One region of the Stenotrophomonas sp. 24(2023) genome, then DNA from elsewhere that is predicted to be linked to it. Evidence: predicted binding sites of a transcription regulator. Region 1 holds the regulator's gene; the other holds the start of a gene.
The links. Region 1 encodes FliA, which starts transcription of late flagellar genes. Its sites were predicted from a motif close to TAAAGTTTNNCNNNCNNNGGCCGATAA; they were not measured.
Positions count from the first base shown of each region.

Region 2: the regulator FliA is predicted to act here: its motif matches at 3,966-3,992, upstream of Q9R17_RS03145 (methyl-accepting chemotaxis protein).

Region 1 covers NZ_CP133160.1:3,998,114-4,012,725, reverse strand. Annotated here, with positions in the region: gene Q9R17_RS18290 (CocE/NonD family hydrolase) at 1-1,960, shown strand, start outside; gene flhB (flagellar biosynthesis protein FlhB) at 2,036-3,166, shown strand; gene flhA (flagellar biosynthesis protein FlhA) at 3,208-5,265, shown strand; gene flhF (flagellar biosynthesis protein FlhF) at 5,411-7,069, shown strand; gene Q9R17_RS18270 (P-loop NTPase) at 7,056-7,943, shown strand; gene Q9R17_RS18265 (RNA polymerase sigma factor FliA) at 7,940-8,683, shown strand; gene cheY (chemotaxis response regulator CheY) at 8,741-9,133, shown strand; gene Q9R17_RS18255 (protein phosphatase CheZ) at 9,133-9,741, shown strand; gene Q9R17_RS18250 (chemotaxis protein CheA) at 9,744-11,588, shown strand; gene Q9R17_RS18245 (flagellar motor protein) at 11,690-12,430, shown strand; gene motD (flagellar motor protein MotD) at 12,432-13,442, shown strand; gene Q9R17_RS18235 (ParA family protein) at 13,448-14,233, shown strand; gene Q9R17_RS18230 (chemotaxis protein CheW) at 14,230-14,612, shown strand, end outside.
Region 2 covers NZ_CP133160.1:690,312-704,923, forward strand. Annotated here, with positions in the region: gene Q9R17_RS03125 (AraC family transcriptional regulator) at 1-94, opposite strand, end outside; gene Q9R17_RS03130 (hypothetical protein) at 237-482, shown strand; gene Q9R17_RS03135 (hypothetical protein) at 537-1,355, opposite strand; gene Q9R17_RS03140 (hypothetical protein) at 1,518-1,742, opposite strand; gene Q9R17_RS03145 (methyl-accepting chemotaxis protein) at 1,813-3,936, opposite strand; gene Q9R17_RS03150 (DUF4062 domain-containing protein) at 4,198-5,466, shown strand; gene Q9R17_RS03155 (adenylosuccinate synthase) at 5,555-6,847, opposite strand; gene Q9R17_RS03160 (DUF2065 family protein) at 7,085-7,270, opposite strand; gene Q9R17_RS03165 (protease modulator HflC) at 7,334-8,197, opposite strand; gene hflK (FtsH protease activity modulator HflK) at 8,194-9,330, opposite strand; gene Q9R17_RS03175 (YhdH/YhfP family quinone oxidoreductase) at 9,480-10,475, shown strand; gene pilH (twitching motility response regulator PilH) at 10,564-10,935, shown strand; gene Q9R17_RS03185 (DnaJ C-terminal domain-containing protein) at 11,006-11,890, opposite strand; gene Q9R17_RS03190 (peroxiredoxin) at 12,149-12,631, shown strand; gene Q9R17_RS03195 (ferritin-like domain-containing protein) at 12,661-13,224, shown strand; gene pbpC (penicillin-binding protein 1C) at 13,254-14,612, opposite strand, start outside.

The DNA of each region.
Region 1 (14,612 bases):
GGTACCGATGCTGCTGCTGGCCACGGCCGGCGATGCGGATGCCACCGCCTACACCCGCGCCTTCCATGCAGCCTTCAACGGGCTGGATGACGTGGCAGCGGTGCAGGCCGATGCCGCATTGAGCGTGGACCCGGCGACAGTACGTGCGCAACTGGCGCAGGCACTGGCTGCGCAGGCCGATGCTGCAACCCTGCCGGACGCCGCAGCCCTGGAGCTGGTCCAGTTGCAGGCGGTGCTGCGGGCGCAGTCGCGGGCGGCGGCACTGGCCCCGGCCCTGCTGGCCGCCGAAGAACAGCGCCGCTTCGTGATCGATGACACGCTGCGCATTCCTGCGGCCGAAGGCGTGGTGCTGTCGGCACAACTGGCGCGGCCACGCGCCGCCACCGCCCCCCTGCCGGCGGCCATGCTGTTCACCATCTACACCGACCCGCCAAAGAACCGGCTGAAGATGCTGCTGGCCGCCGCCCATGGCTATGCCGGCATCGTCGTCGATGCACGCGGCAAGGGCCAGGGCACCGGCACGATCGCCCCGTACGAGCACGACGGCGAGGATGCAAACGCGGCCATCGACTGGGTCAGCCGCCAGGCCTGGAACGATGGCCGGGTGGCCATGTACGGCGGCAGCTACGAGGGTTTCACCGCATGGGCGGCGGCACGCCACCACCACCCAGCCTTGAAGACCATCGTGCCCTATGTCGCCGCCATCCCCGGCCAGGGCGTGCCGATGGAGAACAACGTGTTTCTCAGCGCCAACTACGGCTGGGCGTTCTACGTGACCAACGGCCCGATGCTGGACACGGCGACCTATGCCCAGCGCGCGCGCTGGTCGCAGCTGGGCCGGCGCTGGTACACCTCCGGCCGTTCCTACCGGCAGATCGACCAGATCGATGGCACGCCCAATCCCTGGCTGCAGCGCTGGCTTGCCCACCCGTCCTACGATGCCTATTGGCAGGCGATGGTCCCGTATGGCGAGCAGTTCGCCGACATCCGCATTCCCGTGCTGACCATCACCGGCTACTACGATGATGGCCAGATCTCGGCCCTGCAGTACGTCAGGGAGCACCTGCGGCACCGGCCCGATGCCGACCACACCCTGCTGATCGGGCCCTACGACCACAGCGGCGCGCAGTCGGCACTCAAGCCCATGCAGCTGCGCGGCTATGCACTGGACCCGGTGGCGCAGTTCGACACCCCGGCACTGACGTTCCAGTGGCTGGACCATGTGCTGCGTGGTGCGCCACGCCCGGCGCTGGTGCCCGACCGGGTCAATTACCAGTTGATGGGTGCCGACCGCTGGGGCCACGCACCGTCGTTGCAGGCTGCGGCGGGCAGCTACCGCCGCTTCCATCTCTCGGCGGCACGGGCATCGGCCGATGGCTACCACCACCTGCAGGAACAGGCGCCCCCGCCAGGCCAGCTGCGGCAGACCGTGGACCTGGCCGACCGCAACGAAATGCGGCATGGCTACTACCCGTTCCCCATCGTCGCCGCGAAGGACACGGCGGACACCGCGCTGTCCTTCGCCTCCGAACCGTTCAGCACACCGATGGACCTGGTGGGCAGCTTCTCCGGCGATCTGAAGGTCCGCATCAACAAGCGTGACCTGGACTTCACCGTCACCCTGTACGAGCTGATGGCCGACGGCCGCCGCATGCAGCTGTCCTATTTCATGGGCCGGGCCAGCCACGTGCGCGACCCGGCCAAGCGCCAGCTGCTGCAGCCTGCGCAATGGACCCACCTGCCCTTCGACCGGACGCGCATGGTGGCCCGCCGCCTGGCCGCCGGCAGCCGCCTGCTGGTCAAGGTGGATGTGCTGAAGGACGCCATGCACCAGGTGAACCACGGCACCGGGCGCGATGTCAGTGACGAGACCGTGGCCGATGCGGGGGCTCCCCTGCAGGTGGAGTGGCACAGCGACAGCGTGGTGACGGTTCCCCTGCGGACCGCCCCGTCCCCGTAGCACCGGGCCAGGCCCGGCAGGCCGGGCGGAACGGTTCTTGCACGCACCCCGGCAACCCCAGCCGCAGTGCCTGTGATGTCCGAGAACGAAGACGCCGGCGAAAAAACCGAACAACCGACAGAAAAACGACTCCGCGAAGCCCGCGAGCAGGGCAACCTGCCGCGTTCGCGCGAACTGGCCACCGCGGCGGTGTTCGGGGCCGGCGTGCTGGCGGTGATGGCGGTCAGCGGCCCGATCGCCGCCGGCGCGGTGGCCTGGATGAAGCAGGCCCTGCGCCCGGACCTGGCCCTGCGCCAGCACCCCCAGGAAATGGTCGGCCATTTCGGCGACCTGCTGCTGCGCCTGCTGCTGGCCATGGCCCCGCTGGTGATCGTCTGCCTGCTGGCCAGCTTCCTTTCGCCGCTGGTGATGGGCGGCCTGCGCTGGTCGGCCAAGGCGATGACCCCCGATTTCAAGCGTCTCAACCCGCTGTCCGGGCTCAAGCGCCTGTATGGCCCGGAAGCCATCGCCGAGTTCATCAAGTCGCTGCTGCGCGTGGCCTTCGTCGGCACGGCCGCCGGCCTGGCCGTATGGACCAGCATGGATACCCTGCGCGGGCTGCTGCACCAGCCGTTGGAAAGCGCCATCGGCCACGGCCTGGGGTTCACCCTGAAACTGCTGCTGGCCACGGCCGTGGCCATGCTGGTGCTGGCCGCCATCGATGCCCCCTACCAGCGCTGGAACTGGATGCGCAAGCTGAAGATGACCCGCGAGCAGCTGCGCCGGGAACTGAAGGAAAGCGAAGGCAGCCCGGAAGTGAAAGGCCGCATCCGGCAGATGCAGCAGCAGCTGGCCAACCGCCGGATGATGGAAGCGGTGCCCACCGCCGATGTGGTGATCGCCAATCCGACCCACTACGCCGTGGCCCTGAAATACGAAGGCGGCCGCATGGGCGCCCCCACCGTGGTCGCCCTGGGCGTGGACGAACTGGCCCTGCGCATCCGTGAAGTGGCCGACGGCAACAAGGTGGCCATCGTCTCGGCCCCGCCTTTGGCACGCGCCTTGTATCGGGAAGGGCAACTCGGCAAGGAAATCCCCGTGAGACTGTATTCAGCCGTCGCCCAGGTCCTGTCCTACGTCTACCAGCTGCGCGCCTGGCGCACCGGCCCGATGCCGGCGCCGCCGCGCGTGGACGTGGATGAATTCGCCAATGGAGGCCAGCCGTGAGCGCGCAGATCCAGGGCTTCAATGCCCGCCGCATCCTGGACATGATCCGCAGCGGCGTGGGTGCGCCCCTGATCGTGCTGGCCCTGCTGGCCATGGTGGTGGTGCCGCTGGCCCCGCCGGTGCTCGATGCGCTGTTCACCTTCAACATCGCCATCTCGCTGATGGTGCTGCTGGCGGTGGTCTACGTGAAGCGCCCGCTGGACTTCACCATCTTCCCGATCGTGCTGCTGATCACCACCATGCTGCGGCTGGCGCTGAACGTGGCCTCCACCCGCGTGATCCTGCTCAACGGCCAGAACGGCCACGAGGCGGCGGGCAAGGTGATCGCCGCCTTCGGTGAATTCGTCATCGGTGGCAACTACGCGGTCGGCATCGTGGTCTTCGCGATCCTGACCATCATCAATTTCGTGGTCATCACCAAAGGCGCCGGCCGCGTGTCCGAAGTGACCGCGCGCTTCATCCTCGACGCCATGCCCGGCAAGCAGATGGCCATCGACGCCGACCTCAACGCCGGTTTGCTGACGCGCGAGGAAGCCAAGCTGCGCCGCGAGGAAGTCCGCGAGGAAGCCGACTTCTACGGTGCGATGGACGGTGCCAGCAAGTTCATCCGTGGCGATGCCATCGCCGGCATCCTCATCCTGTTCATCAACATGATCGGTGGCCTGGCCGTGGGCATGGCCCAGCACGGCATGCCCTTCGGCGATGCCGCGGCCACCTACACGCTGCTGTCCATCGGTGACGGCCTGGTCGCGCAGCTGCCGGCCCTGCTGGTGTCCAGCGCGGTGGCCATGCTGGTCACCCGCGCCTCGCGGGCCCAGGACATGAGCCAGGCCATGATCGGCCAGGTGTTCGGCCAGTACCGCGCCCTGGCCATCGCCGCCGGCATCATCGGGCTGGTCGGCCTGGTGCCGGGCATGCCCAACGTCGCTTTCCTGACGCTGGCATCGATCCTGGGCTTCATCGCCTGGAAGCTGTGGAAGAAGGAACAGGCCCCGGCCAAGCCGGAGCCGATCGGCCCGGACGGCATCGCGCTGGACGCTATGGGCCGCCCGGCCTCGCCGGCACCGACGGCCGAACTGAGCTGGGACGAACTGCGCCCGGTCGATCCGCTCGGCCTGGAAGTGGGCTACCGGCTGATCCCGCTGGTGGATGCCAAGCAGGGCGGCGAACTGATGGCCCGGATCAAGGGCGTGCGCCGCAAGCTGACCCAGGACATCGGCTTCCTGATTCCTTCCGTGCACATCCGCGACAACCTGGAACTGCCGGCCACCGGCTACCGGGTACTGATCCATGGCGTGCCGGTGGCCACCGCCGACATCCATCCCGACCGCGAACTGGCGCTGGACCCGGGCAGCGCGCTGGGCCCGCTGGACGGCATTGCCGGCAAGGATCCCGCCTTCGGCCTGGATGCCACCTGGATCCAGCCCCACCAGCGGGCACAGGCCGAATCGATGGGCTACACCGTGGTCGATCCGGCCACCGTGGTCGCCACCCACCTCTCGCACCTGATCCGCGAGCATGCCCCGGAGCTGCTCGGCCACGAAGAAGCCCAGCAGCTGCTGGCCACCCTGGCCAAGAGCGCGCCGAAGCTGGTCGAAGACCTGACGCCGAAGGCATTGCCGCTGTCCACCGTGGTGCGCGTGCTGCAGAACCTGCTGATCGAGCGCATTCCGATCCGCCAGCTGCGCCGCATCGCCGAATCGCTGGTCGAGCACGCCCCGCATGCGCAGGACGCGGCCACCCTCACCGCCGCCGTGCGCAATTCGCTGGGCCGCTTCATCGTGCAGGAAATCGCCGGCATGTCGCCGGAGCTGCCGGTGTTCACCCTCAACCCGCAACTGGAACGCGTCTTGCAGGAGTCCACCCAGGGCAACGGCGCCGCGCTGGAACCCGGTCTCGCCGAACGGCTGCACCAGAGCCTTGCCGACTGTGTCAGCAAGCAGGAAGCCCGCAACGAGCCGGCGGTCGTGCTGGTACCAGGCCCGGTGCGTGCCGCGCTGGCACGGCTGGTCCGCCACAGCGTTCCGTCGCTGTCGGTGCTGGCCTACAGCGAGGTGCCGGAGGACAAGCGCCTGAAGCTGGTCGGCACGATCAGCTGAGCCGCCCCTCCGACGCGCCAGAAAACAGACACCATTTTCACTACACCGCAGCACACCGACACCGAGGGGAACCCGAACCGTGCAGACCACCGACCACCCGCGTTCTCCCGCTCCCACTCCGCCGACTTCGTCCCGTGACCACAGCATGAAAATCAAACGATTCGTTGCCGCCGACATGCGCTCGGCCATGAACCTGGTGCGCAAGGAACATGGACCCGATGCGGTGATCCTGTCCAACCGCCGGATCGAGGAAGGCATCGAAATCGTCGCTGCAGCCAACTATGACGAGAGCGCCGTGCAGCGAGCGCTGGAAGCCTCGCGCCGCGATGTGGCCCCGCCCAGGCCGGCCAAGCCGCGCAGCGCCGCCGATGCGATGATCGCGGCCGTCACCCGCCGCAAGACCGCTGCCCTGGCCCCGGACCCGGTGGCCGCCACCACCTCGGCCGTGGCCGCCCTGGCCCGCGCCGCCGTAGGTGCCACCGGCCGCACTCTGGACAGTGCCGACGAAATCGTGCCGACCCGCGGCAGCAGCGGCTTCGCCGAAACCTTGGCACGGGCCAGCGTCAATGAACCGGCACTGCCGGAACAGATCTTCACCCCGTTCGCTGCCGCCGACAGCGCGGCCGGGCAGGCCGCCGAACCGGCGGCAGCCAGTGAACCGGTGCCGGCCCCCAACCGCGCCCGCTTCATCATCGACCCGCCGCTGGATGAGGCCGCGACCGCTGCCGTCGCCACGGCCGCGTCCCTGCCGCCGCCGCTGCCGCTGCCCTCTTTCGCCGTGGCCGCCGCGCCTGCGCCCGGACAGGACATCGCGCCCGCCGTGGCGGCCGGCACCGAAGCGGCGGTCACCGCCCCCACGGTCGTCGCCCCGCCGACGCTGACCCTGGTGGCCCGCGACGAAGAAGAAATCCGCCAGCTGCGCCAGGAGGTGGCCGGCATGCGCCATGTCATCGAGCGTGAGATGAACCGCTTCACCGACGAACGCCTGCGTGGCAGCCCGGTCCGTGCGGCCGCACTGGACCTGATGGACGAATACGGGTTCGACGCCGGCATCGCCCGCGACGTGGCCATGCAGATCCCGCTGGAGACCGAAGCCCACCGCAGCCGCGGGCTGATGCTGGGCCTGCTCTCGCGCAAGCTGCCGATCGCCCCGGCCGATCCGCTGGAGGAAGGCGGGGTGATCGCCCTGGTCGGCCCGACCGGCGCCGGCAAGACCACCACCATCGCCAAGCTGGCCTCGCGCTTTGCCGAAAAGCACGCCGCCCGCGACGTCGCCCTGGTCACCACCGATACCCTGCGCATCGGCGCCCGCGAACAGCTGTACGGCTATGGCCGCCAGCTCGGCATTGCGGTGCACGAAGCCGGCAGCGGCAGCGACCTGGGCCAGCTGCTGGAACGCCTGAAGGACTACAAGCTGGTCCTGATCGACACCGCCGGCCTGGGGCCGCGCGACCGCGCCCTGGCCGCACAGCTGCAATGGCTGCGTGCCGCCCACCAGGTCCGCACCCTGCTGGTGCTGCCGGCCAACACCAGCTTCGGCGACATGGACGAAGTCGTCCGCCGCTTCGGCGCGGCCAACCTGCAGGGCCTGGTCCTGAGCAAGCTGGACGAGACCGGCCGCTTCGGCAGCGCCCTGTCGGTGGCCGTGGACCACCAGCTGCCGATCACCTGGGTAACCGACGGGCAGGACGTCCCGGAGGACCTGCACCGGGCCAGTGCAGCCAATCTCGTACTTCGCCTTGAAGATTTGCGCCGAGCGGCCGATATGCCCTGCAACCCGGAGTTGAACCATGCCGTCGCGTGAATACGCCAAGCTGACCAAGAACTTCCCTTTGTCGGCCACCCGCAGCCAGCCGCTGGGCCCGGTCCGCACCATCGCCGTCACCGGCGGCAAGGGCGGCGTGGGCAAAACGAACGTTTCGGCCAACCTGGCCGTGGCGCTGGCCGGCATGGGCAAACGCACCCTGCTGCTGGATGCCGACCTGGGCCTGGCCAACATCGACGTCATCCTGGGCCTGAACCCCACGTTCACCCTGGCCGACCTGGTCGCCGGGCGCTGCTCGCTGGAAGACGTGATCGTGGAAGGCCCCAACGGCGTGCTGGTGGTCCCGGCCGCCTCGGGCCGCCGCCACATGGCCGAGCTGCAGCCGGCCGAGCACGTGGGCCTGGTCAACGTGTTCTCCGAACTGGAACGCGAGCTGGACATCATGGTGGTGGACACCGCCGCCGGCATCACCGACGGCGTGCTGACCTTCTGCCAGGCCGCGCAGGACACCGTGGTGGTGGTCTGTGACGAGCCGGCCTCGATCACCGACGCCTACGCGCTGATCAAGGTGCTCTCGCGCGAGCGCGGCGTGGACCGCATCCAGGTGGTGGCCAACATGGTGCGCGACCCCAACGAGGGCCGGGTGCTGTACGAAAAGCTGGTGCGCGTGTGCGAGAAGTTCCTCGCCGACGTGTCCCTGAACTACCTGGGCTGCGTGCCGCAGGATGACTGGCTGCGCCTGTCGGTGCAGCGCCAGCAGCCGGTGGTCAAGGCCTACCCGTCCAGCCCGGCCGCGCAGGCGATCACCGAGATCGCCCGCCGCACCGCCCGCTGGCAGGCCCCGACCGAGCCGCGCGGCGGCGTCGAGTTCTTCCTCGAACGCATCCTCAAGCAGCGCGGGGTGGCCGCATGAAAGCCGCCGCCCAGTACAAGGAGGTCCAGCGGGCCGCTGCGACCGACTGCATCACCCAGCATTCGGACCTGGTGCGGCGCATCGCCCACCACCTGGCCGCACGCCTGCCGGCGAGCGTGGAGATCGACGACCTGATCCAGGCCGGCATGATGGGCCTGATCGAAGCCTCGCGCAGCTACGATGCCGACCAGGGCGCCTCGTTCGAGACCTATGCCTCGATCCGCATCCGCGGCTCGATGATCGACGAGATCCGCCGGGGCGACTGGGTGCCGCGCTCGGTGCACCGCCGCGCACGCGATGCGGCTGCCACCATCCGCCGGCTGGAACAGGCCAGCGGCCGTGCCGCCAGTGCCACCGAAGTGGCCGCCGCCATGGAGATGCCGCTGCCCGACTACCTGCGGCTGATGGAAGATGCTGCACGCGGCCAGGTGCTGAGCCTGGAATCGCGCATCGAGGACCAGGGCGAGCTGGACACCATCGCCCAAGGCGGCCCGACCCCGCAGCAGGTGCTGGAGCGCGGCGAGTTCGGCCGCGAGCTGGGCAAGGCCATCGGCCACCTGCCCGAGCGCGAACAGCTGGTGCTCTCGCTCTATTACGAGCAGGAACTGAACCTGAAGGAGATCGGCGCAGTGCTCGGCGTGAGCGAGTCGCGGGTCTGCCAGATCCATGGCCAGGCGGTCCTGCGCCTGCGCGGCCGCCTGAAGGTGTTTGAAGCCGCCGACGCCGGGCTGGAACAATGAATCTGTTCAGGGCGGCCCACGCCGGCCCTGAAGAATGAACAACAAAGGAAATCCGTTTTGAACAAGAACATGCGCATCCTGATCGTCGACGACTTCTCGACCATGCGTCGAATCGTCAAGAACCTGCTCGGCGACCTGGGCTTCACCAACACGGCCGAAGCCGAGGACGGGCATGCGGCGCTGGCACTGCTGCAGAGCCAGCCGTTCGATTTCGTGGTCACCGACTGGAACATGCCGGTGATGACCGGCATCGAGCTGCTCAAGGCCATCCGCGCCGACGCCAAGCTCAAGACCCTGCCGGTACTGATGGTGACCGCCGAAGCCAAGCGCGAGCAGATCATCGAAGCCGCCCAGAGCGGCGTGAACGGCTACATCATCAAGCCGTTCACCGCGCAGACGCTGGAAGAGAAGCTCGGCAAGATCTTCGAACGCCTGGCGGCCAGCGCCTGATGGACAGCACGGTCGACAGGAACGCACTGGCCCTGCGCCTGCAGGAAGCCCTGGACGCGCTGGAAGCGGGTGATGAAAGCGCCTGGCGCCAGCAGATCGACGGCCTGGTGGCGCTGCGCACCCAGCCGATGATGGCCGGCCTGAGCCGCCTGGCCCGCGAACTGGGCCAGGCCCTGGGCGAACTGCCGACCGTACCCAGCGATGCCGGTGAGCTGGACGACGCCTGCGCGCGCCTGGACCACGTGGTGGCGATGACCGAACAGGCCACCCACCGCACCCTGGACCTGGCCGAGGAATGCCGCACCCTGACCGAGCAGCTGCGCGCCGATGGCCTGCAGCCGGACCAGGACGTGCAGCTGGAGCGCATCCGCCACAACCTCACCGAAATCGCCCTGACCCAGAGCTACCAGGACCTGACCGGGCAGATCATCCGCCGCGTGGTCGGCATCGTGCGCCGCGTGCATGAAGGCTTCGGTGCGCTCGGCCTGCCGCCGGAACAGCACCGCCGCGAAGAACCGGCACTGGCTGGCCCCGCAGTCAAGGGCGTGGACCACCACGCCGTCTCGCAGAACGACGCCGACGATCTGCTGTCGGACCTGGGGCTGTAACCATGGCCGCCCTGTCCGACGACATCGCCGCCGATTTCATCATCGAGGCCCAGGAAATCCTGGACCGCCTCGGCGAACAGCTGGTGACGCTGGAACAGGCGCCGCAGGACAGCAACCAGCTCAATGCGGTCTTCCGCGGTTACCACACCCTCAAGGGCGGTGCCGGCTTCCTGGGCATCACCGCCATGGTGGAGCTGTGCCATGCCGCCGAAGAAACCCTCGGCATGGCCCGCTCCGGCCAGGCCGTGCTGCAGCCGCATCACTTCGACGCCGCCCAGCAGTCGCTGGACTACCTGCAGTCGATGCTCGATTCGGTCTCGGCCGGCACCGAGCCGGGCTATGCCCCGCCGGAGCTGATCGCACAGTTCGATGTGGCCGGCACCGCGCCGACCGTCACCCCCTCGCCCGCCAGCACCCCGGCCCCGGCCGCGCCCGCCAGCGACCTCATCACCGAAGACGAATTCGAAGCCCTGCTCGACCAACTGCATGGCGGCAAGGCACCGACGGCGGTCGCCGCACCGGCCAGGGCCGACGACGGGCTGATCAACGAAGACGAATTCGAAGCACTACTGGACCAGCTGCATGGGGGCGCCGCACCCGGTGCGCGGCCGGTGGCGCCGGCCGCTGCCGTTGCCCCCGTGCCGATGCCGCGCCCGGCCGCCGTGCCGGCACCGGCCAGCAAGCCAGCGGCCAAGCCACTGGCCGAGGCCGAGCACACCGTGCGCGTGGACACCAAGCGCCTGGATGCCATCGTCAACCTCATCGGCGAACTGGTGCTGTCGCGCAACCGCCTGAAGACCCTGCGCATCCGCCTGCGCGACGAGGAACTGGACCGCGCGGTGTCCACGCTGGACATCGCCACCGCGCGCCTGCAGTCGGCCGTCATGCGTACCCGCATGCAGCCGGTGGGCAAGGTGTTCTCGCGCTTCCCCAAGGTGGCGCGCGACGTTGCCCGCAACCTGAAGAAGGAAGTGGAACTGGAACTGGTCGGCGCCGAAACCGAACTGGACCGCAACCTGGTCGAGGCACTGGCCGATCCGCTGGTGCACCTGGTGCGCAACGCCATCGACCACGGCATCGAGATGCCCGACCTGCGCGAAGCGCAGGGCAAGCCGCGCAATGGCCACGTGCGCCTGTCGGCCCAACAGGAAGGCGACTATGTCAGCATCGAGGTGCAGGACGACGGCGCCGGCATCGATCCGGAACGCCTGCGCCAGAAGGCGCGCGAAAAGGGCCTGATCGACCCGGAAGTGGCCGCGCGCCTGAGCGGGGAAGAATGCCTGCACCTGGTGTTCCTGCCCGGCTTTTCCACCAAGCAGGAAGTCACGGACATCTCCGGCCGTGGCGTCGGCATGGACGTGGTGCAGTCGCGCATCCGCGAACTGAGCGGGCAGATCCAGATCCAGTCCGAACTGGGCCGGGGCAGCCGCTTCATGATCCGCGTGCCGCTCACCCTGGCCATCCTGCCAACCCTGCTGGTGCAGGCCGGCGAGGATGTCTATGCCCTGCCCCTGGCCCGCGTGATGGAAGTGCTGCATGCACCGGCCACCTCGCTGGGCTGGTTCGATGGCCGCGCCGTGCTCGACCGCCGCTCGCACACCCTGCCCCTGGTGGACCTGCGCCACTGGCTGGACGTGGAACCGATGCCGGCCACGCTGCTGACCATCGTGGTGCTGCAGGCCGGCGAAGCCCGCTTCGGGCTGGTGGTGGACCAGGTCCGTGGCCGCGAGGAAGTGGTCATCAAGCCGCTGCCCAAGGCACTGCGTGGCCTGCGTGGCTACGCCGGCGCCACCCTGATCGGCGATGGCCGCATGGCGTTGATCCTGGATGTGGACGGCCTGCGCTGACGCCCGCCGGGCCCGGCCCGGCGAACCCAAAACTGTGACTACCGTCTGTACGCAATCTCCCGGTGTCTCAAGTCCCATTCACACACGCCGATACCGGAACCATGGATAGACTCAGCCTCATCGGACTTTTCCTGGCGTTGGCCTCGCTGGTCGGCGGCAGCATCCTCAAGGGCGCCGGCCTGGCGTCGTTGTGGTCGCCTGCTGCCTTCGTGATCGTCATCGTGGGGACCGTGGCGGCCATCCTGCTGCACACCACCCCGGCCGTGTTCAAGCACGCCTTCAGGATCATGCGCTGGGTGATCCGCCCGCCGCACAGCGATCGCCGCGAACTGATCCAGCAGATCGTGGAATGGAGCAACATCGCCCGCCGCCAGGGCCTGCTGGGCCTGGAAGCCCAGGTCGATGCGCAGCAGGACCCGTTCCTGCGCAAGGGCCTGCAGCTGCTGGTCGATGGCGTGGAACCCGAATCGATCCGGCACATGCTGGAAATCGAACTGAGCAGCCAGGAGCACCAGGACCAGGCCGCGGCCAAGGTGTTCGAGGGCATGGGCATCTACGCCCCGACCCTGGGCATCATCGGCGCCGTGCTCGGCCTGATCGCGGTGATGAAGAACCTGGCCGACCCCAGCAAGCTCGGCCACGGCATCGCCGCCGCCTTCACCGCCACCATCTACGGCATCGCCTCGGCCAACCTGCTGTTCCTGCCGGTCGCCGCCAAGCTCAAGGCGGTCATCGCCCACAACAGCCGCGACCGGGAAATGGTCATCGAAGGCCTGATCTCGATCGCGCAGGGCGAGAACCCGCGCAACATCGAAACCAACCTGTCCGGCTTCCTGCACTGACATGGCCCGCCGCAAGCGCCACGAAGAACACGCCAACCACGAGGCATGGGCCATCCCCTATGCCGACCTGATGACGTTGCTGCTGGCATTCTTCGTGGTGATGTACGCCATTTCCTCGATCAACGAGGGCAAGTACCGCATCATGGCCGACGCGCTGACCGATGCCTTCGGCGGCGCGCCGCGCACCATCAACCCGGTGCAGGTCGGCAACAAGCAGGTCCAGGGCGGGGGCTGGGACAGCCCCTCGGTCATCAAGTCCGGCACCCGGATCGGGCCGTCCGCACCCGCCCCGTCGCACGACCCCACCCTGCTGCCATCGATGGCCTCGCAGATGCGGGTGCCGGTCTCGGTGCACAACCAGGAACAGCTGGCCCGTGCCGAGCGCCAGCTCAACAGCATCGCCGACCGCCTCACCGCCGCACTGTCACCGCTGATCGACCGCGGCATGATCAGCGTGCGCCGCACCGAGCTGTGGATCGAGGTGGAAATCAACAGCGACATCCTGTTCCCGACCGGCTCGGCCGCACTGGACGTGCATGCCCGCGACACCCTGGCCAGCCTGGCCGGCGTGCTGCGCGATGTGCCCAACAGCGTCCGCGTGGAAGGCCACACCGACAACGTGCCGATCGCCACCGCGCAGTTCCCCTCCAACTGGGAACTGTCGGCCGGCCGTGCGGCCAGCGTGGTGCACCTGTTCGCCGACCAGGGCGTGCAGCCCTCGCGGCTGGCGATGGTCGGCTACGGCCAGTTCCGTCCGCGCGAAGAAAACAGCAGCGCCGAAGGGCGCAACCGCAACCGGCGGGTGATGGTCATCATCCTGGCCGACACCAGCCATGCCGTGGACCCGCTCGGCGCCCGCCTGAATGCCGCCACCGGCAACGCCGGCGCGACCGATGCCGCGCCCACCGCCCCGGCATCCCCTGTTGTTTCCCCCACTGCACCGGTGCGGTTGCCACCGGTGCCGGCCGGCAGCCGCGTAGGCGCCGCCGTTCCCCCTGCAATGAAGGAGTGAGTGCGATGCGCATCTGGGCAGTCGCCAACCAGAAGGGCGGCGTTGGCAAGACCACGACCACCCTGGCCCTCGGCCGCGGCCTGGCCGCCGCTGGCCACCGCGTGCTGTTGATCGATCTGGATCCGCATGCATCGCTGACGCGGGCATTCGGCGTCGCCGCCGAACCGCCCCCGCCGGGTGTACTGGACCTGTTCGCCACGCCGCCGGCGGAGCTGGCCACGCTGCGCCAGCCCAGCGCGATCCCGGGCCTGGACCATGTGTGCGCGCAGCCGGCGCTGGCCACCCTGGAACGCCGCAGCGCCAACCAGCCGGGGCTGGGCCTGGCGCTGCAGAACGCGCTGGCCCGCCATCAGGGCCAGCACGACTACATCCTGCTGGACTGCGCACCGACGCTGGGCCTGCTGATGATCAACGCCCTGGCCGCCGCCGACCGCCTGATCATCCCGACCCAGGCCGAGCCGCTGGCCCTGCACGGCCTGGACGGCATGGTGCGTACCGGTGAAATGGTCGAACGCTCGCGCCGCCGCCCGCTGCCGATCTCGATCCTGCCCACGCTGTTCGACCGCCGCACCCGTACCGGCAACGAATCGGTGCGCGCGATGCAGGACCGCCACGGCAGCCGGGTCTGGGAAGACGCCATTCCGGTGGATACCCGCATCAGCAACGCGGCCGGCCTGACCCAGCCGGTGCTGGGCGATGATTACCCGGGCCGCGGCCTGGCCGCCTACCGCCGTGCGCTGAACTGGGTACTGGCCGAAGACGCGCGGGTACCGGAACAGGAGGCGGCATGAGTACCGTCGGCGCGCTGGACGATTACCTGGAAGCCCTGCTCGGCGACGCGGCAGCGGCCGCCCCTGCCACACCCGCTGCACCGGACCGCGCACCCGCGCAGGCCAGCAGCGTGCCGGGGGATACGCCCGAACTGGAAGCCGCATTCGAGGACGCTCTGGCTGCGATGCAGGCACCTGCCGCCGTGGCCATGAGTGAACCCGCGCGCAGCGTGCCCGGCGACACGCCCGAACTGGAAGCCGCGTTCGAGGAAGCTCTCGCTGCGATGCAGGCACCTGCCGCCGTGGCCATGAGTGAACCTGCGCGCAGCGTGCCCGGCGACACGCCCGAACTGGAGGCCGCCTTCGAAGAAGCCTTCGCCGCCGCGCAGCAGGCCGCCGC
Region 2 (14,612 bases), 1.2 Mb from region 1:
CGTGCGTGTAGCGCCCCTGGCGGTCCTTCATGAAGAACAGCACATCCGGGATGGCGTCGAACAGGGCTTCGATGTCGGCGGGTTCAACACGCATGGGACAAGCATAACCGAGCGCGGTTTTGCCTGCGCGTTCACCTCTGGCGGACCGCCTGTTAACGCAACGTGCGCCACTGTCGGCCGCGTCCCCGCCGCGCAGCCGCCCTGGCCGGGGCAGCCCCTTCCCCTGGAGCCCGGTCATGCCGCGTGGCGACAAATCGGCCTACACCGACAAGCAGAAGCGCCAAGCGGCGCATATCGAGGACAGCGAGCGCGCACGGGGCGCCAGTGAAGCCACCGCCGAGCGCATCGCCTGGGCCACGGTGAACAAGCACGGTGGCGGCGGCAAGCGCAGCGGGAGCGGGCGCGCGCCACCGAGAACCGCAGTGAAGAAAGCCGCGACCAAGACGGCCACGAAGAAAACGGCGCGCACCGCGTCACGTTGAACACCGGAGACCGGGCGCGCCGTCCCTGCGGCGGCGCGCCCCTTTTGCCGCCGGTCAGGGGGCTGCGGCGGGCGTATCCGCCTTGGCCGGTGCCGCCCGGACAGGCACGCCCACCGACTGCAGGCGGCGCACCGCCGAGATCGGTACGGCTTCGGCGCGGCGCTGCTGCGGCCACCACAGGAACACGAACGCGCTGCTGCTGCCGAGCAGGCGCGCCTCTCCGGCCAGCGGCGCGGCATCACCGGCCAGATGCACGCGCACCGGCAGGCCCGCCCCCGCATCGCGGATACGCTCGGCCTTGGTCATCGCGTACGAGGCCGCCCCCAGCGCCATGAACGCACACACGGCGATGGTCAGCCCGGTCAGCGGACGCATGCCCGCCAGTTCCCAGCTGGTCCAGCGCGAATGGGTGAACAGCACGCGCCAACCCCAGTGACGGGCACGCAATGCCTCCACCTTGGCCGGGTTGCGGCGGCGCACCGTATCCGGCCATCCCACCAGCACCGCGATCAGCACGCCGCAGGCCAGGATGAGCGCGTAGGCCGGATCACGCAGGCCCGCCACCAGGAAATCGCTGACCTGCAGGTAATCCAGGATCGACAGCTTGAAGCGCAGGTAGAAGAAATAGCTCGACCACAGGCCCAGCAACGACAGCAGGATGTAGCCCGCGCTGACCATCAGCGCAGGTTCGTGGCGCAACAACCGCCACAGCCGCATCACCGCCGAATCGCGGTCATCGGCCACCAGCGGCAGCATCGACCAGTCGGTGGGGGCATCATGGGCCACCGCCACGCGCGCGCCCTCCTCCAGCGCCGGCACCGCCGGCACATCCCCGTGGATCTCGCCCTGCCCTTCCGTATCCCGGTTGTCCATGCATCCCCCTTGATGGGCAGAGCATCGCTGAAACATCAGGTCAACGGAAGGGAGTATCCCGCGCGGCATCTCACGCGCGTGCGGCACCCATCGACGAATGCAGCCTGGCTGGAACCCGGCGCAGGCCCTCACCGGCCACGCCAATTCCACTCATGCGCCCCATCACGATGGTTCCACCGGCATCCGCCGGCTGACGACTTTCACCACGCAACCGATCACGAAGGCGACGATGCCGCCGCCCAGCAGCACCGCGCTGACGTGCATCGAGCGAGCCGCGCCCATCGGTGGCACGCCGTGCCAGGAGGCGGCCACCAGCGGCATACCGACAATCGTCAGGGCCAGGCCCAACTTCAGGTAGCTGTTGGTCAACCCCAGGTTCCCGCGCATGCACTGCCTCCTTCCTGGACGTGGCTGCGGCCTGCAGCCACGCCGATCAGAGCACAGCCACGGCGGGGGCTCAAGCCGCCCGGGCAGCCACCGGGCGTGGAGCGGCCTGGGCCACGGTGAACACCGCCACCGAGGTGGTCAACGCCTGCGCCTGTTCCTCCAGCGCACGGCTGGCGGCCGTGGCCTCCTCCACCAGCGCGGCATTCTGCTGGGTCACCTGGTCCATCTGCACCACCACCTGGTTGACCTGCTCGATGCCGGCCGCCTGTTCCTTGGTGGCGGCGGCGATGTCGCTCATCAGCTGGTTGGTGCGTGCACTGGCCTGGGCCAGGCGGGCGATGGCCGCCTCGGACTGCACGGTGACGCCCAGGCCGGACTGTACCTTGCCGCTGGCCTCCTCGATCAGCGCCTTGATCTCCTTGGCGGCGGTGCCGGCGCGCTGCGCCAACGTGCGCACCTCGCTGGCCACCACCGCGAAGCCACGGCCGTTCTCGCCCGCACGTGCGGCTTCCACCGCGGCATTGAGCGCCAGGATGTTGGTCTGGAAGGCGATGCCATCGATCACCGTGGTGATGTCGGCAATGCGTGCCGAGGACTGATCGATCTCGCGCATCACCGTGGCCATCTGCCCGATCGCCTGCTCGGTCGCACGCACGGCCTCGCCGGCCGCATGCGCTTCACGGTCCGCCTGGAACGCCAGCTCGGCGTTCTGGCGCACGGTGGAGGTCAGCTCTTCCATCGAGGCCGCCGCCTCTTCCAGATTGGCCGCCTGCTGTTCGGTACGGCGCGACAGGTCGGCGTTGCCGGCTGCCAGCTCCTGGGCGGCGCTGTCGATGCTGCCGGCCGCCTGCTGGATGCCCTGCACGATGCCGGTCAGCTGCGCGCTGGTGCGGTTGGCATCGGCCGCCATGCGCGCGAATACGCCCTGGTACCGGCCGGCCATGCGCGCGGTCAGGTCACCATCGGCGATGGCCTGCAGCACGTCGGATACATCGGCGATGCTGGCCTGCGCCCCGGCCATCATGCCGTTGAGATGGGCCACCATCGCGCGGAACTGGAACTGGAAGGCCGCCTCGTCGCCGCGCATGCTGAAATCACCTGCGCTGGCCGCCTGCGCCAGTGCTTCAATCTGCGCGTTGACCGCCTGCAGGCTGCCTTTCACCGAGGCCATGGTGCGGGTCAGCACCGCCTTCTCACCGGGGTAATCCTGCAGGTCGCGGCTGAGATCGCCCACCGCATAACCTTGCATCACCTCCGCCAGGTGGAACTGCACCTGCACGTGTGAATCGACCAGCGCGTTGGTGGCGCGCACCATGCGACCGAAATCGCCCGGGAACGCATCGGCCTGCATCCGGTGGCGGATCGCGCCGGCATCGTGCTGTTCGGCCATCTGCAGCTGTGCGCCGATGGTGGCCTGCACGTTGTCACGCACGCTGGCCATGGCTTCACCCAGGCGGCTCAGCTCGTCGCGGCCACCGAGATGGAAGTCCTGCTCCAGCTCGCCCCGGGCCATGCGCCCGGCCAGCTGCACCGCCCGTGCCAGCGGTGCGGTCAGGCTGCGGGCGATCAGCACCGATGCGGCCACCCCCACCAGCAGTGCGATGGCCCCCAGTACCAGCAGCTGCACCAAGGTGCGCTCACCGAGGGCGATGGCCGCCGCCGCGGCGCTGCGGCTCTGCGCTTCCTCGAAGGCAACGCCATCGGACAGCGCCTTGTTCCAGGCATTGGCCGCGGCCTGCACCGGCCCAAGCGTCAGTGCGATGGCACCGGCGTAATCATTGGCCGCCATCAGCTGGCTGGTCTGCTTGTTCAACGGGCGCGCCGTGGCGCGCGCCTCGGCGATGGCCTGCGCGGCGGCCTTGCCACCGGCATCGGCCGGCAGCGCCTGGTAGGCCTTCCAGCTGCCCTCATAGCGCGCCACCAGCGCCTCGATGCGCGCCTCGTCGTCCTGCAGGTGGTCGCCCTGGCGGATCAGCATTTCGCGGCGCACGACCATCATCTGGTTGTTGGCATCGAGCATCTGCGACAGCAGGCGCACCTTGGCCACGCCAACCTCGACGACCTGCTGCATGGCCTGCTTCTGCGCGATGCTGGCCGTGGCGGCGGTGGCGACGACGCCGGCCACCAGCAGCAACAGCAGGCCAAAGCCCAGCCCAAGACGCCAGGACACCCTGACATTCCTCAAGTAATTCATCGGTGGATCCAAACGGGGGGATACGGGAGTTATCGGCTCCCTTTTGCAGTGCTTTACTCCCGGAACACCGCCAGGCCCTTCCCGTTCATAATGAAAATCAAAACTTTCCTTGACTTTCGGACCAGCCAGGTGAGATCAATTTCAGAGGCCCTTGCCCGAAGCAAGGGAAAGCGCGACCGTATCCGGCAGTGCTCCGCACCGGGCCATCGGGTGGATCCATGCGGCCATGCAACCCCTCCCTGAAATCATTCCAACACCGCAATGACCAGACTTCGAGCCTTCATCAGCAGCACCATGGAAGATCTTGCCAATGAGAGAAGGGCGGTTGTCAGGCGCCTTTCCGATCTGGGCATTGAACCTGTCAACGCCGAGAACATCAGCCCATCCGGGCAGAGCAGCTGGGAACGGATCAAGCAGGAAATCGAAACATGCCAGATCGTCATCCTCATCCTGGGTGAAAGGTATGGCTGGGTACCTCCCGAAGATGCAAATGGAAAGTCGGTCACTCACCTCGAGTACGATTATTCAAGAAGCAAAGGGAAGATCATTCTTCCTTTTCAGAAGAAGCTGAAGTACGGCGCAGAGCGTGACACTGATCGAGACAGTTTCCGGCGCGAGGTTGCCGACTGGCAGGACGGCATGTTCCGTCAGGAATTCGAATTGGCCGACGACCTGTCCGAGCTTGTCCGCAAGGCCATCATCGACCTGTTCAACACCACGTTGTTGAATACCCTTGCAGACCGTGCATCCAGAACGCCCGCCCCCATCCCCGCCCGCATCGCCCCGCCCTCCACTGGCCCCAGCGCTGCAGCTTCACGGGGCGAGGGCGTACTCATTGCAGGCGCCGGAATGTCACTACCTGCGGGAATGCCTGCGGCATCGCTTCTTGTAGACATTCTCAGCGATGAACTGTGGAACCAGGAACTTCCCCGCTCCGACCGCTTCAACTTCAGCGACGTCGCTGAGTACTACGTCTTCAGGTTCGGAAAGCAGAAACTTGTTGATCGCCTCGTCACTTTGATGAAAGCCCTGGGAAGGCCTCGGCCAACCTCCGCCCACCTGAAAGCAGTAACGCATTTCAGCGCCATCATCACGACAAACTATGACTCGCTGTTCGAGGAGGCCTGCAAGCTGCAGGGCGTCCCGTACGTCACCCTGCTTCCTGGCGCACCAATCCCTGAAACAGGAAACCATCTTGCCATCTACAAGATGATAGGAAGCCTGGAAAGCCCGGAATCACTCCGGTTGACGCAGCAGGAAACGTTCGATGACGCAAAATCCGAGCTGGTTTCCATGGCCCGCGAACTTGTCACGAACAATCCGGTCACCATCATCGGACATGCCCTTCGCGATGGATTCATGCCTGAAATCCTCATGCACAGGACGCAAGCCCACAACGGCATCCTGGTCACCCCCTTCGAGAATCCCCTGGATGACATCCTGCTCAACCGGTTCAAGCTCACCAAGGTGAACAAGACCGCCGATGACTTCATGGCCAGACTGCAGCGCCCGGCCCAAGCCTTGGCGTAACGCCGGCAGCAGTACGAAAAAGCCCCGCTTGTGCGGGGCTTTTCCTGTCAGCGACGCCGGGCATGGCCCGGCGCTACCGGCGCATCACTCAGGCGAACGGGTCCTGCAGGACCATGGTGTGGTCGCGGTCCGGGCCGGTGGAGACGATGCTGATCGGGCAACCGGCCAGCTCTTCCAGCGAACGCAGGTAGGCGCGCGCGGCCGGCGGCAGGTCGTCCCAGTTGGTGATGCCGTGGGTGTTCTCGTTCCAGCCCGGGAATTCCAGGTACACCGGGGTGCAGTCTTCCCAGCCCTGCGCGTCCAGCGGCGCGTACTCGGTACGCTTGCCGTTGTATTCGTAGGCGATGCAGACCTTCAGCTTTTCCATGCCGTCGAGCACGTCCAGCTTGGTGATGCACAGGCCGCTGATGCCGTTGATGGCCACGGCGCGCTTGAGCGCGACGATGTCCATCCAGCCGCAGCGACGCGGGCGGCCGGTGGAGGCACCGTATTCGGCGCCGCGGTCACGGATGCCCTGGCCGATTTCATCGTCCAGTTCGGTCGGGAACGGGCCGCCGCCGACGCGGGTGGCGTAGGCCTTGGCGATGCCCAGCACGTAGTCGATCGAATCGGCGCCGACGCCGGTACCGGCCAGCGCGCCACCGACGGTGGTGTTGGAGCTGGTGACGTACGGGTAGGTGCCGTGGTCGATGTCCAGCAGCGCGCCCTGCGCGCCTTCGAACAGCACGCGCTTGCCCTGCTTGCGCAGGTCATGCAGGATGCCGGCCACATCGGACTTCATCGGCTGCACGTATTCGCCGAAGGCCAGCGCCTCGTCGAAGGTCTTCTGGAAATCGACCGCTTCGGTGCCCAGGTACTTGGTCAGCACGAAGTTGTGGTAGTCCAGCGCGGTGCGCAGCAGTTCTTCCAGCTGCTTGGGGTAATGCAGGTCGGCGATGCGGATGCCGCGGCGCGCCACCTTGTCTTCGTAGGCCGGGCCGATGCCACGGCCGGTGGTGCCGATCGCCTTGCCGCCGGCAGCGCGTTCGCGCGCCTGGTCCAGGGCGATGTGGTACGGCATGATCAGCGGCGCGGCCGGGGAGATCTTCAGGCGCGAACGCACTTCCACGCCGGAGGCTTCCAGCTCGGCGATTTCCTTCTGCAGCGCGGCCGGCGAGATCACCACGCCGTTGCCGATCAGGCACAGCGCATCGTCACGCAGGATGCCCGACGGGATCAGGTGCAGGACGGTCTTCTTGCCGTTGATGACCAGGGTGTGGCCGGCATTGTGGCCGCCCTGGAAGCGCACGACGGCGCCGATTTCCTCCGTGAGCAGATCGACGATCTTGCCCTTGCCTTCATCGCCCCACTGGGCACCCAACACTACGACAGACTGACCCATGACGGGCTCCTCGATTTTGTTGCGGCCATCGGGGCCGCGGACGGTTGAACCGTGGCGAGGCTGGCCAGCGCACAGGTGGCGGCTCCAGACGGGGAGCGGCCGGCGATGGAAGGCCCAGACACGGAAAAAGCCGAACGGGAGGCCCGTCCGGCTTTTGTGCATTATCCGGGTTTCCGGGGTCCGGTGCCACCCCATCGGCGGCGGGCTTCACCGGCCGGTCAGGCCCATGCCCTGCCCCTAGTGCCGGACCCACCACAGCAGGCTCAGGCCCGCCAGCAGGACCAACCCGCCAAAACTGCGCAGGGCCGGGCTGGGCAGGCCCATCAGGCGCTCGGCCATGTGCCGCCAGGCCACCGGCGCGACGAACAGGAACAGGCCTTCGAGCACCGCGACCAGGCACACGGCCGCGAACAGATCTTTCATGGGGAACTCCAAAAAACACGGGGCCCGGCAGGTCGCCGGGCCCCGGATGCACGCCGCTGGCGGTCAGCGGTCGTTCTTCAGGTACTGCAGGAACGGGTCGTTCTTGTCCAGCACGATCACGCCGTTGCCGTCGGTCATGGAGCCACGGTAGGCCTCCAGGCTGCGGTAGAAGGCATAGAACGCCGGATCGGCCGAACCGGCCTTGCCGTAGATGCGCGCTGCATCGGCATCGCCTTCACCACGCAGGCGCTGGGCATCACGCTCGGCCTCGGCGATCAGCACGGTGCTTTCGCGGTCAGCCTGGGCACGGATGGTCAGCGACTGCTCCTCGCCTTCGGCGCGCAGCTTGGCCGCTTCCTGCTTGCGCTGGGCGCGCATGCGCTCGTACACGTCGTTGATGACCTGGCTGTCGGTGGGCAGGTCCACCTGCTTGATGCGCAGGTCGATCATCTGCATGCCCAGCCCCGCCACCGCTTCGTTGATGCCCTTGAGCTGCTCGGCGATCAGCTCGCTGCGGTCGCCGGACACCAGCTGCTGCAGGGTGCGCGAGTTGATCTGGTTGCGCAGCGAATCGGTGATGATCGGCGCCAGGCGGGCATTGGCGATGCGCGGATCGCCGCCAGTAGCACGGAAGTAGTCACCGACGTTGGAGATGTAGCCGATGGCGAAGAAGTCGACGCTGACATCTTTCTGTTCGGCGGTGAAGTAGCGCGCCGGCGTGGTGTCGAGCACCTGGAAGCGGCGGTCGAACACCTTCACCGATTCCACCACCGGGACCTTGAAGTGCAGGCCGGGCTGGATGTCCGAACGCACGACCTTGCCCAGGTTCAGCACCATGGCGGTCTGGTCTTCACGCACCACGTAGACCGAGCCCAGCAGGCCCAGCACTGCCGCCACGATGACGGCGATCCAGATTGGATTTCTCATCGGCTGCCCTCCTCACGGCCGGCCGGACGACCCGCCGGGCGGCCGGTGGGCCGGCCCGGGTCGCGGGATTGTTCCGCTGCCGAGGTACCCGGCAGCGACGGGAGCACCACGTCCGGGTTCGGCACGCTGGCCGGCGCGGAGGTGCTGCCTCGGGTATCGCCGGTCATCGGCACGTAGATCAGCTGGCGGCCATCGCCACCAATGACCTTGCGGTTCTCCGACAGCACCTGCTGCACGGTTTCCAGCCACAGGCGCTTGCGGGTGACCTCGGGGGCATCCTTGTACTGGCCCTGCAGCAGGCTGAAGCGTTCGGCATCACCTTCGGCCTTGGCGACCACGGCCTGCTTGTAGCCTTCGGCGGTGGTGCGCGAACGGGCGGCCTGGCCGCGGGCTTCCGGCACCACCTTGGCGGCGTAGGCCTGGGCCTCGTTGATCAGGCGTTCCTTGACCTGCTGGGCGCCGTTGACCTCGTCGAAGGCCGGCTTCACCTCTTCCGGCGGGCGGGCGTCGGGCAGGGTCAGGCCGGTCACGGTCAGGCCGGTACGGAACGCACGCAGCAGCGCCTGCAGGCGCTCCTCGGCGGCCACGGCCAGCGGGCCACGGTTGTTCAGCACGCTGTTGAGGTCGGCGCGGCCGACTTCCTCGCGCACCGCGCTCTGCGCGGACTGTTCCAGCACCTGGTCGCCATCGACCGTACCGAACAGGTACTGGCGCGGGTCATCGATGCGGTACTGCACGTTCAGCGAGACGTTGACGATGTTCTCGTCGCGGGTCAGCACCGGCACCTGGATCGAGAAGGTCTTGATCTCGGTGGCGTTGACCTTGGTGACCGATTCGATCGGCCAGGGCAGCTTGAAGTTCGGGCCCGGCTGCAGGATGCGCGAGAACTGGCCGAAGCGCAGGACCACGCCCCGCTGCTGTTCGCCGACCAGCTGGAAGCTGGAGAACAGCACCAGCAGCACCACCGCCACTGCGACCCAGCGCAGGATGCCTCCATCGAACAGGTCCTTCAGGGGGCCGGGCAGTCCGCCCCAGCCGCCGCCGCTGCCGCCACCACGCGGCTTGAACGGCCCGCGTCGATTCTCGTCGGGGCCTTGTCCGCCCTTGTTGCCGCCGGGTGTATTCCAGGCCATGCACGCTCCATCAAGATTGGGCCGCGCGCGGGCCCTTCCCGCGTCGCCAGCCATTACCAGCCATCAAACGTAACCGATGATACAAGATGGGGGGGACCGGCAGGATTGAAAGGGGTAAGGTGGCGTTTTCCCCCAAGTCAGCCGCGCCGATGGCCATTCCCGCCCAGTTCACCGCCTTCCGCATCGAAAACGACGAGGCCGGCTACCGCAGCGGCCTGGTCCAGCTGGGGCTGGACGCGCTGAACCCCGGTGAAGTGGTGATCCGCGCCCAGTGGTCCTCGGTGAACTACAAGGACGCGCTGGCCGGCACCGGCAAGGGCCGCATCCTGCGCCGCTTCCCGCTGGTGGGCGGCATCGACGTGGCCGGCACCGTGGTGGCCTCCACCGATCCGGCCTTCCGCGAGGGCGATGCGGTGCTGGCCACCGGCTGCGGGCTGGGGGAAAGCCGTGACGGCGGCTACAGCCAGTACGTGCGCCTGGCCGCCAGCGCGGTCATTGCGCAGCCGCCCGGGTTGACCCCGCGCGAAGCCATGGTGCTGGGTACGGCCGGCTTCACGGCGGCACTGGCCCTGCTGCGCCTGCAGGACAACCGCCAGACCCCGGGCCTGGGCCCGCTGGCGGTCACCGGCGCCAGCGGCGGGGTGGGCGCGCTGGCCGTGGACATCTTCAGCCGCGCCGGCTACACGGTGCACGCGATCAGCGGCAAACCGGCCCAGGCCGATTTCCTGCGCGGCATCGGTGCGGCCGAGGTCCTGCCGCGCGAGGCCCTGGCCGATACCAGCCCGCTGCAGACGGCCCGTTTCGGGGGCGGCCTGGACAACGCCGGCGGGCCGATGCTGGCCAGCCTGCTGGCACAGACGGTGCCTTATGGCAGCGTGGTCAGCGCCGGCCTGGCCGCCAGCCCGGCGCTGGAGATGACCGTGATGCCCTTCATCCTGCGCGGTGTGTCGCTTCTGGGCGTGTCGTCGGCCAACGCACCGCGCGCCCTGCGCGAGGCCGTCTGGGAACGCCTGGCCGATGCGTGGAAGCCACGCCACCTGGACAGCATCTGTACCCGGGAGGTCGGGCTGGCAGAGCTGCCGGACGTTTTCGACACGCTGCTGGCCGGTGGTGGGCTGGGACGCACAGTGGTGCGGATCGGCTGAGCGTCGCAGGCAGGCGACGGACGGCACGCCCTGCCCTCCCATCGCTACGATGCGCGCACTACACTGCCAGCATCATCCGGGGAACAACATGGCACGCATTCTGATCGTCGACGACTCACCGTCGCAGCTGTTGGGGATACAGCGCATCGTCGAGAAGCTCGGGCACCAGATCCTGACCGCCACCGATGGCGCGGCCGGGGTTGAAACCGCCAAGGCCGAGCTGCCCGACCTGGTCCTGATGGACGTGGTGATGCCCAACCTCAACGGCTTCCAGGCCACCCGTACCCTGGCCCGCGACGAGGCCACGCGGCACATCCCGGTGATCCTGGTGACCACCAAGGACCAGGACACCGACCGCATGTGGGGCATGCGCCAAGGCGCAAAGGCCTACATCACCAAGCCGTTCTCGGAAGACGAACTGTCCGAGGTGCTGGAGCGGGTGTTTGCCGGTCAGGGCTGACCCTGGCAGCGGCCGGCCGGGGCCGGCACGCTGTTGACGCCGCCGGGCATGGCCCGGCGCCAACCTGCCTTCAGATCGTTTCGCCAAAGGCCTTGGCCAGGTTCCGGTAGGCCTTCTTCTGCGCCTCGTCGGTGGCCGGCGGGGCGATGATTTCCAGTTCAACGATCTGGTCACCGTCCGGGCTGCCCGGCAGGCCACGCCCTCGCAGGCGCAGCTTGCGCCCGGCCTCGGCGCCGGCGGGGATCTTCAGTTCCACCGCGCCCCCCAGCGTCGGCACGCTGATGCTGGTGCCCAGCGCGGCCTGCCAGGGGGTGACCTGCAGGGCATGCAGGATGTTGCGGCCATCCACGTCGAACTGCGGGTGCGCGGCATATTCCACTTCCAGCAGCAGGTTGCCGCCGTTCTGCCCCTGCCCACTCAGGCGGATCACCTGCCCCGGGCGGATGCCCTTGGGCACCCGCACATCCAGCTGCTTGCCATTGACCGTGATGCGCAGACTGTCGCCCTTGTAGGCGGCCTCCAGCGGCACCGACAACTTGGCGCGCGTATCGCGGTTGGGGGCGTGGCCACCACTGCTGAAGCCGGGGCCGCCCTGCGCACCACGCTGGCGCGCGAACAGGCTTTCGAAGAAATCACTGAAGCCGCCGTTGGCACCGCCACCGCCGCCGAACACTTCCTCGAAGTTGAAGCCGCCGCCACCGAAGTTCGGCGGCACGTTGAAATCGTCGCCCGGACGGTAGCCCTGCGCACGCAGCTGGTCATAGGCGGCCCGCTTTTCCGGGTCGCGCAGCGCCTCATAGGCTTCATTGACCGCCTTGAACTTGTCCTCGGCGCCGGCTTCCTTGCTGACGTCGGGGTGGTACTTGCGCGCCAGCCGGCGGTAGGCCGTCTTGATCTCGGCGTCGCCCGCACCCGGTTCCACCCCCAGGGTGGCGTAGTAATCCTTGAATTCCATCCAGCTACCTCGATTTGATTCTGCCGCGGCGGGTCCCGCCCCGCGTTCATTCTAGCGCCGCCCGATGCTACGGCCTGTGGAATGCCCCTGCGGTGACGCCGGCTGATCCAACGCAATGCCACCGCCATGGCCAGGGGCCATGCTGGCCACGGCATCCCGCCCCGGGACCGGACAGAATGGGTGTGCACGCCGGATTTTCAATGTCTTGACGCGCCCATCCCATTCCGGTCCCTACCCTGCCCGTGCAAAGGAGCTCCCATGACCATCCACGCCGGCGACCGCCTGCCCGAAGTCACCCTCAAGCGCATCCGCGACGGCATCCAGACCCTGGACACCCATGCGTTGTTCGAGGGCCGCAAGGTGGTGCTGTTCGCCGTTCCCGGGGCCTTCACCCCGACCTGCTCGGCCCGCCACCTGCCCGGCTTCGTTGCCCGCTTCGAGGAATTCCGCCGCCGTGGCATCGAGGTCTACTGCATGGCCGTCAACGACCCGTTCGTGATGAAGGCCTGGGCCACCGAGCAGAACGTGCCCGAGGGCCTGCTGATGCTGTCTGACGGCAATGCCGAATTCACCCGTGCGCTCGGCCTGCAGATGGACGCCAGCGCCTCGGGCATGGGCATCCGCTCGCGGCGGTTCGCCCTGTATGTGGAAGACGGCATCGTGCGTGAGGCATGGGTGGAGGAGCCCGGCAAGTTCGAGGTGTCTTCGGCCGACCACGTGCTGGAGCACCTGCCCACCTGATCCCCCACTCCCAGAGGAAACGGCCAGCCATGTCAAAGCCAGCCAGACAGCACGCCCCCCTTCCCGGCATCAGCGACCGCCAGACCCTGCGCAGCAACGCGCGCAGGAACCTGGACGATGGCGCCATCACGCCCACCTACAGCGCCGACCGCAAGGCCGTCATCCAGCTGCTCAACGATGCACTGGCGACCGAGTATGTCTGCGTACTGCGCTACTACCGGCACTATTTCATGGCCAAGGGCATGCTGGCCGACGCGGTGAAGGCCGAATTCCTGGAACACGCACAGCAGGAACAGGCACACGCCGGCAAGCTGGCCGAGCGCATCGTGCAGCTGGGGGGCGAGCCTGACCTCAACCCCGACACGCTGACGGCACGCTCGCATGCCGAGTACAAGGAAGGTTCGGACCTGCGCGACATGGTGCGCGAGAACCTGATCGCCGAGCGCATCGCCATCGACAGCTACCGGGAAATGATCCAGTTCATCGGCGACAAGGACACCACCACCAAGCGCATCCTGGAAGAGATCCTGGCGCAGGAGGAGGAACACGCCGATGAGTTCGCCGACCTGCTTGACGGCTGGATCGGCAAGTAAGACCCATGCGCGCCGGGCACGGCCCGGCGCTACCGCAGCACGCGGAAGCGCACCTGCGTCCAGGCACCATCGGACGCCAGCGCAGTCAGCGTATGCGGGCCGGCTTCGGCGAATTCGTGGGCAATGTGCTGGGCGCCGCGGGAGCGGGCGATCAGCCGGCCATCGAGCAGCCAGTCGATGTCCTGCTCGCTGCCCAGCGCGCGCAGCTGCAGGCGCACGCCATGGTCGGCGTTGGGTGCGCGTGCCAGGGTGGCGCCATCGTTCAGGCCATCCACATGCAGGGCGATGCTGGCCTCGCGTCCGTCATCGCGGCAATCCGGTGCCAGGGCCGGCAACTGGGACACCTGCCGGGTGGCCTGCGGCAGCCACGGCGACACCAGCGCCGGCCAGCGCGCGATCTCGCGCTCGACCACCTCGTGCGCGGCACTGCAATCGGCCGACAGGCGCAGGCCACTGCGTGCATCGGCCTGGTAACGCTGCCGCCCCGGCTGCCATCGCCGCGCCTCGCGCTCGGCGAACGTGGGCGGCACGGTGCCGTCGAGCACGAACGCGGGCATCCGGCGCTGGCACAACGCCGGTGGCAGTTCGTCGGCCAGGCCCCCGGTGGGCCAGCAGACATCGGCTTCGCTGACACTGGCTGGCCGTGGCGCAGCACCGGCGTCACCACGCTGGCGTGGCAGGCTGTCGACCACCTCGAACATCAGCGGCAAGGCGGTGACCGCCCCGTACTGGCCCGGCAACGGCGTGCCATCCGGGCGCCCCACCCACACCCCGACCGTGTAGTGGCGGGTGCTGCCGATCGCCCAGGCATCGCGGTAGCCATAGCTGGTGCCGGTCTTCCAGGCCACGCGCGGGCGCCCGGCCACGTCGAAGGTCCCCACGCCGTCGCCGGGCCGCGGGTTGGATTCGAGCATCTCGCGGGTGATCCAGGCAGCGCCCGGCGATACCAGCCGTCGCTCCACCCGTGGCTCATCGGCGGTGTAGCGCACGTGGCCGGCAATGCCGCCACGATTCAGCGCGGCGAACGCCCCCACCAGGTCTTCCAACCGTGCACCGGTGCCGCCCAGGATCAGCGACAGGTTCGGCGTGCTGCCCTTGGGGAAGCGCAGCTGGATGCCGGCGTGCGACAGGCGTGCGGCAAAGCGCGCCGGGCCGACGCGGTCCAGCAGATCCACCGCAGGGACATTGAGCGACAGCCGCAGTGCGGTCGCCGCCGCCACCGGGCCGTTGAAGGCGGCATCGAAGTTGCCGGGCCGGTACCCGCCAAAGCTCTGCGGCGCATCCACCAGCAGGCTTTCCGAATGGATCAGGCCATCGTCCAGTGCCAGCGCGTACAGGAAGGGCTTGAGCGTGGAGCCCGGCGAGCGCCAGGCCTGCACCATGTCCAC